One region of the Paraburkholderia sp. 40 genome, then DNA from elsewhere that is predicted to be linked to it. Evidence: predicted binding sites of a transcription regulator. Region 1 holds the regulator's gene; the other holds the start of a gene.
The links. The regulator LexA, encoded in region 1, represses DNA repair genes until DNA is damaged. The targets are predictions, from matches to a motif close to ACTGTATNNNNATACAGT.
Positions count from the first base shown of each region.

Region 2: the regulator LexA is predicted to act here: its motif matches at 2,777-2,794, upstream of recA (recombinase RecA).

Region 1 covers NZ_JBNPVY010000004.1:547,253-551,670, reverse strand. Annotated here, with positions in the region: gene cysT (sulfate ABC transporter permease subunit CysT) at 1-138, opposite strand, end outside; gene OKW28_RS24285 (sulfate ABC transporter substrate-binding protein) at 299-1,345, opposite strand; gene lexA (transcriptional repressor LexA) at 1,656-2,306, shown strand; gene OKW28_RS24275 (hypothetical protein) at 2,409-2,753, shown strand; gene OKW28_RS24270 (DUF2939 domain-containing protein) at 2,873-3,490, shown strand; gene OKW28_RS24265 (universal stress protein) at 3,609-4,076, opposite strand.
Region 2 covers NZ_JBNPVY010000004.1:2,308,510-2,312,927, forward strand. Annotated here, with positions in the region: gene OKW28_RS32430 (DUF2889 domain-containing protein) at 28-702, opposite strand; gene recX (recombination regulator RecX) at 833-1,591, opposite strand; gene recA (recombinase RecA) at 1,599-2,675, opposite strand; gene OKW28_RS32445 (response regulator) at 2,929-3,717, shown strand; gene OKW28_RS32450 (sensor histidine kinase N-terminal domain-containing protein) at 3,727-4,418, shown strand, end outside.

The sequences.
Region 1 (4,418 bases):
CCAGTCGAGCGTCGCGGTTTTCAGAAAGGTCGCCGCCAATGGAATCAGCACCACGAGGCTCAGATAAGCCACCGTGATGCCGAGTGTCAGGCCAAAACCGGGCAATGCGCTCGGCTTGCGGAAGGTCAACGTGGTCATGCTGGATACTCGTTCATGGTTGATGCTCGCGCGGTTGTTCGTTTTGCCGTGCTGCCGTACTGCGGTACTGCCGCACTGCTGGCCACCGGACCCCGGTTAGCCGAAAGCGCGCCCATTGGGCGCGCCCTCTTTCCCCTGGCTGTGATTCAGGCGGTGGTTCTTACTGCGGCTGATAAATCGAATCGAACACGCCGCCGTCCGCGAAATGGGTCTTCTGCGCGTTGGTCCAACCGCCGAACGAATCGTCGATCGTGTACAGCTTCAGCTTCGGAAACTTCGCGGTCAGATCGGCGGGCACCTTGCTGGAACGCGGACGATAGAAATTGCGCGCGGCGATCTCCTGACCTTGCTCGCTATACAGGAAGTTCAGATATGCCTCGGCCAGCTTGCGCGTGCCGTGTTTGTCGACGACCTTGTCGACCAGCGCGACCGGCGGCTCGGCCAGAATGCTCACCGACGGCACCACGATCTCGAACTTGTCCGGACCAAACTCCTTCAGCGACAGGAACGCCTCGTTTTCCCACGCGATCAGCACGTCGCCGATACCGCGCTGCACGAAGCTCGTGGTCGCGCCGCGCGCACCCGAATCGAGCACGCCGGCGTTCCTGTACAGCTTGCCGACGAACTCCCTGGCCTTCTGGTCGTTGCCGCCCGGTTGATGCTCGGCGTACGCCCACGCGGCCAGATAATTCCAGCGCGCGCCGCCCGAGGTCTTCGGATTCGGCGTCACGATCGACACGCCCGGTTTCACCAGATCGTCCCAATCCTTGATGTGCTTCGGGTTGCCCTTGCGCACCAGAAACACGATCGTCGACGTGTACGGCGATGCGTTGTCCGGCAGACGCTTTTGCCAGTTCTTGTCGACGAGCCCCTTGTTCGCGATCGCGTCGATGTCATAGGCGAGCGCGAGCGTCACGACGTCGGCCTGCAGTCCGTCGAGCACCGAGCGAGCCTGAGCGCCCGAGCCGCCGTGCGACTGCCTGAAGGTGACGGCTTCGCCGGTCCTGGCCTTCCATTCCTTGCCGAATGCCTGATTGATGTCCTGATACAGTTCGCGCGTCGGATCGTAGGACACGTTCAACAGCGAGGTGTCGGCGTGCGCGACGCCGCTTGCGCCCAATATGCCGAGCGCCCCCGCCGCGCCGACGGCGAGCGCCGCGATCAGTCTTCTGGTTCGAGCCGCAAGCCCCGTATGCCGATGGTTCATTTCAATTTTTCTCCGCGTGATGTCCGCTGATGAGCGTCTGGTGTTGTTCTGCGTCGCGGTCACGTGCACATGAGCGCCAACCGGAGGCCAGTCTATCGAAGCGCCTTCATCATTAAAAATAATGTTTCTTCATTTTTTAATACTCAAAAGTGGTAACGACAGATGCTCCGGCTGTTGGGACGCCGAAAACGCCGTCGTGTCGCCGATAAACGACGTCCCAGCGCGACCCTTGCGCCGAACTTAAAGTAAAGCTTGAAATGCGCCGAATACTGTATAAAAATACAGTCACCTGTTCATACATACAGTGGCTATGACAAAACTCACCGCACGACAGCAGCAGGTTTTCGATCTGATCCGCCGCGCGATCGAACGCACCGGCTTTCCGCCCACTCGCGCGGAAATTGCCGCCGAACTCGGGTTCAGCTCGGCCAATTCCGCGGAAGAGCATCTGCGCGCGCTGGCGCGCAAGGGCGTGATCGAACTCGCGGCCGGCGCGTCGCGCGGCATCCGCCTGCTGTCCGGGCAGGAGGACGCGCCGTATCAGTTCACCCTGCCGCATGCGGGCCTGATGCAGTTGTCGTTGCCGCTGATTGGCCGGGTCGCGGCGGGTAGCCCGATCCTCGCGCAGGAACATATCTCGCAGCACTACGCGTGTGACCCGGCGCTGTTCTCGAGCAAGCCCGACTACCTGCTGAAGGTGCGCGGCCTGTCGATGCGCGACGCGGGCATTCTCGACGGCGACCTGCTCGCGGTGCAAAAGCGCACCGAAGCGAAGGACGGCCAGATCATCATTGCGCGGCTTGGCGATGACGTGACGGTCAAGCGTCTGAAGCGCCGGCCGAACGGCATCGAACTGATCGCCGAAAACCCCGATTACGACAACATCTTCGTGGAAATCGGCAGCGCCGATTTCGCGCTCGAAGGGATCGCGGTCGGGCTGATCCGCCCCAGCGAGTTCTGATCTTTCGCTGTCGCCGGAACGCTTGCGCCGGTTTGTCCAACCCAAGCCGCATTTACGCCCGCATCTACGCCCGCATCTACGCCGCATCGCCTGGAGAGACTCATGGAACGCCTTGCCCGCCTGTTGCCCTTTCGCCAGTTCGGCCGTCTGCGCCATCTGCGCAAGCTCACGCCCTGCGCGCTAATCGAGGCGCCCGCTGCGCGCACGCCCTCGCTGTTCGACGCGACTGCCGAAGCTTCCGGTCTGCCGTCGTCGTTGCCGGCGTTCGCGCGCGTGTCGCTGAATTCGGCGCTGAACATCGCCGAGCCCGCGCGTCGCGCGCCGGTGCGGGTCTATCATGGACCGTCGCGACTGATCATGGTCGGCACGGTCGACGCCGTATGCCGTATGATCGATCGTTGCATAGCCGACGAAGCCAACGTGCACGGCGCGGTGTTCGAAGCGTGAGCGAATCCTGAGTACGCATGCAACAAGCACCTCGGATGTTCAGAGATTCGCGCGGGATGGGATCGTTTCGACCTCGCCGTGGTCGACGTTAGATCATCACTGACGTGGAGTCCCATTCGATGACAATTCGGAAACGCACACAGGGCAGCGCCACCCGGCCGCTGCTGATCACGCTGATCGTGGTGATCGTGATTGCCGCGCTGGGCTTTATTTATGCGTCACCGTATCTCGCGGTGAACAATCTCAAACGCGCCGCCGATGCGCGTGACGTGCAAACCGTCAATCAGTATGTGGACTTTCCCGCGCTACGCGATAGCCTGAAGCAACAGGTGGGCGCCATGCTGACACGCCGGCTTGAGGCGGATGCCGGCAACAAGATGGCCACGATCGGCGCGGTGATCGGCGTGACGCTGATCGGCCCGCTCGTCGATGCCTATGCGACACCCGACGGCGTCGCGGCGCTGCTGAACGGCATGCCGCCGCGTGGCACGCCGGGCGAGCAACCGTCCGCGCCGCCAACCGCGGGCGGCGAAGCGCCGGCCACGCCAGCCGCGGGCGACACCACCACGCAGGCAAGCGCACCGCCGCCCGGGCGTCAAAGCACGGCGGGCTATCGCAGTCTCAACGAGTTTGTCATCACGTACCGGCGTGGCGAAGGTAACGCGAATTATTCGGCAATCTTTCGTCGCGAAGGTCTGGTCACGTGGAAGCTCGCGGCGATCAATCTGAACGAGTGAGGTCGGAGCCTGGCCGGATGGGATGCGTAGCTGGCCATCGGGGCCGGCCACGCGACAGGGTCTATACACATCTGGGCTAGATGACGGGGCGCGCGGCTTCGCGTCCCTCACTAGCCCATTACGCCGCAGCCGCCTGCTGCTGCTCCTGCGCGGACGAGCACGCCACCAGAATGCTGCACGACACGCGGTCGAGCAGCGGCGTGTTGCCCGCCCCCATCCACCATCGCGACAAACCAGTCCGGCAGCGATGACCCACCACCACAAGGTCGACCTGCAACTCGTTGGCAAGATTGGCGATCTCGTCGATCGGATGACCGAATGCGAAATGCCCTTCCGCGCTCACGCCTCGCTCGGTCAGCCAGTTCACGCCCTCCTGCAGAATCTCGCGGGCAGTTTTTTCGAAGCTGCCGCAGGCGACGTCCGTCAACAGGCCCGCGCTCTGCGCGATGCTCGAACGCATGTCGACGACCGACAGCAGATGCGTTTCCGCCTTCAGTTCCAACGCCAGATCGGCACCGCAACGCAGGGCTTTGCGGCCTTCGCGCGAGCCGTCGTAGCACAACAGGATTTTCTGGTAGCTCGCCATCTGCTTTCTCCATTCGCGCGGAAAGCGCGGTCTGAATCAATCATGGTGCGCCGCAATTCGGCTTGCAAGGGATGGAAAACGCTAAGTACATACTCGGTGCATGCCGATCCAGTCTGCACAAGCGTTGGGCGACCCGACGCAGCGTTTGCACACGGATGCCGCAATGCAAAACTTCGTTTGCGAACGCTGCGTCGACACACTGCGGGCCGGTTGACGCGCCAGTCGTGCCACCGCCAATCAGCGGCGCCAAGCGACACCGACGAGCGCATCGCACCCCACGCATGACGCGTTCCCGGACACCCGCTCGCATCAGCGATCCGATACCTGGAGTAAGCGGCTTCG
Region 2 (4,418 bases), 1.8 Mb from region 1:
ATAGAACTTCGATTCCGTTGCCGCCGTTCAGGCCGACGCGTCGCCACATCGTTCGCGGGCCGCCGCGCCGTCCGACGAGGCCGCGCGTTCCGCCGGACGCGGTGCATGACCATACCAGCGCGGATAAAACTGTTTCACCGCCTCGCCGTCGAAACGCAGCGCGTGGCAGCGTCCCAGCTGGAATGGCGGTTTGTCGTTGGAATGCTCGCCTGTGCCGTTAGACGATTCGTCTCCCGGACCCGCGTTCGCGCCAGGCGTGCCGTCATCGGTGTTCCATACGTCGCCGGCGAACGCCTGGATCGCGGCGGTCGGCAGGATCGCGCACAGCTCGGTGAGATGCGTGCAACCGGCCGTGCCGGCCAGCAAACGGGCAGCATCGCGACGGAAGTTGTGGAACAGATTGAGCCCGATGAGGGCACGGTAGGCGGGATTGCTGGCCTGGCACAACCCTGGATAGGGCACCCAGTCGGACGACGCCTCGGCGTTGACGACATTGAGCTTGCGATCGATGGTGATGCGAAGCCAGAGTTCATGGATCGGCTGACCATTGGGCCGGACACCCGACGCAAGCGCCACATCGCGTGGCTTTTCGTCGGTCAGGCACGCTTCCACATCCCACAGGCCATCGGTTCGCTCGTAAGCTTCCGCTCTGATTGCGCGACGATGGCGCAACTGACGGGACACTGGCGGGGAAAGCGACATGCGGGAAGGAAAGGCCGGATTGGAAAACTTCTGAATTTTAGCATAACGGGTATTTGGGACAGCCCCGATTGCGCACGGCCTGGCGCCAGGTTACGGCGCGGCAATTGCCCTACCCGTCGAGACTGGCGTGTTAGTCGCCGTCCCCGATGTCGTCGATACCCTTCAGTATCTTGCCGATCGTCGCGCCGGAGAAGCCGCGCGACGCGAGAAAGCGCGCCTGCTTCGCGCGCTCGGCCGGCGTTTGCGGCAACTGGCCGAACTTCTTGCGCCAGAGCGCCTGGGCGCGCGCGAGTTCGGTTTCGCGCAATTGCGCACTCGCCTCTTCGACGAGCGCCGGATTGAGCGCGTGTTGCTTCAGTTCGCCGAGAATGCGGCTCGTGCCGAGCCGCGATGCGCGCCGATGGATCAGGCTTTCCGCGAAGCGCGAGTCGGATAGCCAGTTTTCGGCCTGCAGCGCGTCGAGCACCGTGTCGAGCGAATCGGTTTCCTCGACGTAAGGCTTCAGCTTGCGGGCGAGTTCGGCGCGGCTATATTCGCGGCGCAACAGATAGCCGAGCGCGCGCGCTTTCAGCGAACGGGCGGGGCGTTGGGATTTTCTGCTGTCGTCTTCGTCGGACCGGCCCGGCTTCTCTTCGCCGGATTGGCGGCGCGAGCGGGTGTAGGTGACTTCGGAGGGGATTGGGGAATCGAGTCCGGAGGAATCCCGGCTGGACGACGCTGCAGCGGGCGCAGACCGCGTACGCTGCGGGCCGCGGCTCGCGGCGCGGTCATGTGCGTCGAACGATTCGAACGGATCGCCGGACTCAGGCGATCCGTCCGCCGCGTCGCGCGGGCCGTCCGGATAGCGTCCGGAGTCGAAACCGGACAGCGGCCGGCCTTTGCGTATCACTTGATGCTTACTCTTCTTCGCCCGCGACTTCAGCGTCCGCGCCGGTCACGGCGTTCGCCATCGCGGTGACGCCCAGCGATTCGCGGATACGGTTCTCGATTTCCCGAGCGATGTCCGGGTTTTCGCGCAGGAATTCACGCGCGTTGTCCTTGCCCTGACCGATGCGCTCGCCGCTGTAGCTGTACCATGCGCCGGCCTTGTCGACGATCTTCGCCTGCACGCCGAGGTCGATGATTTCGCCCTGACGCGAGATGCCCTCGCCGTACAGGATGTCGAAAATCGCTTCACGGAACGGCGGCGCCACCTTGTTCTTGACGACCTTCACGCGGGTTTCGTTGCCGATCACTTCGTCGTTCTTCTTGATCGAACCGATGCGGCGAATGTCCAGACGCACCGACGCGTAGAACTTCAACGCGTTACCGCCCGTGGTGGTTTCCGGGTTGCCGAACATCACGCCGATCTTCATGCGGATCTGATTGATGAAGATCACGAGGCAGTTCGTGCGCTTGATCGTGCCGGTCAGCTTGCGCAGCGCCTGCGACATCAGACGCGCCTGCAGACCCGGCAGCGAGTCGCCCATTTCGCCTTCGATTTCCGCCTTCGGCACCAGCGCCGCGACCGAGTCGATCACGATCATGTCGATCGAGCCCGAGCGCACCAGCGCGTCGGCGATTTCGAGCGCCTGTTCGCCGGTGTCCGGCTGCGAGACCAGCAGGTCGGCGACGTTCACGCCGAGCTTGCCCGCGTATTGAATGTCCAGCGCGTGTTCCGCGTCGATGAACGCCGCGGTGCCGCCGAGCTTCTGCATTTCGGCGACGACCTGCAGCGTCAGCGTGGTTTTACCGGACGATTCCGGACCGTAGATTTCGACCACGCGGCCGCGCGGCAAACCGCCGACGCCCAGTGCGATGTCGAGGCCGAGCGATCCGGTGGAGACCACCTGGATGTCTTCGACTGCCTCACCTGCGCCGAGCCGCATGACCGACCCTTTGCCGAACTGCTTTTCGATCTGCGCGAGCGCGGCGGCGAGAGCCTTGCTCTTTTCAGCAGTCAGTCCAGCCGAGCCTTTCTTGCTTTCTTCCATGAATCGTCCTTTGCTATGATGAACGGCGTCTGAGGCAGGTGTGCACCCGTGGTTCCACTCGAATTGAGCGGAGTCTCCAGGACATCACACGAAACGCAGACACTGTATAAAAAAACAGTAGTTTTGGCAAGCGCGATTGTGATGTGAACGCGCATTTTTACTGTCGCGTCGCCCCAACTACCCACAATAATGTTCGGAGACCGCTGCGCACCGGGGCAACCCCACGGTGCCGGCAAAGCCAGGCTGGCGCATCATGCGAATTCTGATTGCCGAAGATGACAGCATACTCGCGGACGGTCTGGTTCGATCACTCCGCCAATCGGCCTATGCGGTCGATCACGTGAAAAGCGGCGTGGAAGCCGATACCGCGTTGTCAATGCAGACGTTCGACCTATTGATCCTCGATCTGGGCCTGCCCCGCATGTCCGGGCTCGAGGTGCTGCGCCGCCTGCGCGCGCGCAATTCGAACCTGCCCGTGCTGATCCTGACCGCCGCCGATAGCGTCGACGAACGCGTCAAAGGCCTCGACCTCGGCGCCGACGATTACATGGCCAAGCCCTTCGCGCTGAACGAACTCGAAGCGCGCGTGCGCGCGCTGACACGGCGCGGCGCGGGCGGCGGCCCGACCGTCGTGCGGCATGGCTCGCTGTCGTTCGATCAGGTAGGCCGCATCGCCTACGTCAACGACCAGGCGATCGATCTGTCCGCGCGCGAGCTCGGGCTGCTCGAAGTGCTGCTGCAACGGATAGGCCGGCTGGTCTCGAAAGAGCAGCTCGTCGACCATCTATGCGAATGGGGCGAGGAAGTCAGCAACAACGCGATCGAAGTCTACGTGCACCGGCTGCGCAAGAAGATCGAACCGAGCGGCGTGCGCATCATCACCGTGCGCGGGCTCGGCTACTGTCTCGAAAAAGCGGCGCCGCCGGCGAATGCGAGTGCGCCCGCCACCCCGGCCGGCTCCGAGCCGCAGACGGCACAAGCGGCACAAGCGTCCACCGCGCCGTCGTCCGCCGCGATGCCGGCGAGCCACCACTACAAATAGAGGCCCGCGATGTCCGCACGCGCTGATCGCGCCACGGCGCACGCTGCGGACCTCGACGAGGCGCGCGACGCGCGCTACGCCAATCCGTTCGCCCCGCCCGACGAAACCGAAGCCGCCGCCGAAGCGCGTCCGCGCTCGCTGTTCGGCGAAATTCTCGACTGGATGCTCGCGCCGCTGCTGCTGCTTTGGCCGATGAGCCTCGCGGTCACCTATCTGGTCGCGAAGTCGATTGCGAACGGGCCGTTCGACCGCGCGCTCGAAACCGACGCCTACGTGCTCGCGCGCCAGATCCATCCGGTCAACGGCGTCGCGGAGCTGTCGCTGCCCGAGTCGACGCGCGATTTCCTGCGCGCCGACAACGTCGACAGCGTGTTCTTTCAGGTGCTCGGCACGCGCGGCGAACTCGTGGCCGGCGAGCGTGACATGCCACTGCCGCACGAGGAGGACCGCCCGCCACCGGGCCTCGTCGAATTCCGCGACGACGTGCTGCGCGGCAACGACATCCGCGTCGCCTACACGACCGTCGAGTTTCCGCAGACGCCGGGCGCGCAGGCCGTGCTCGTGCAGGTCGCCGAAACGCTCGACAAGCGCAGCCAGCTCGCCAACGACATCATCAAGGGCGTGATCCTGCCGCAGTTCGTGATCCTGCCGCTCGCGATCCTGCTCGTGTGGTTCGGGCTGTCGCGCGGGCTCGAGCCGCT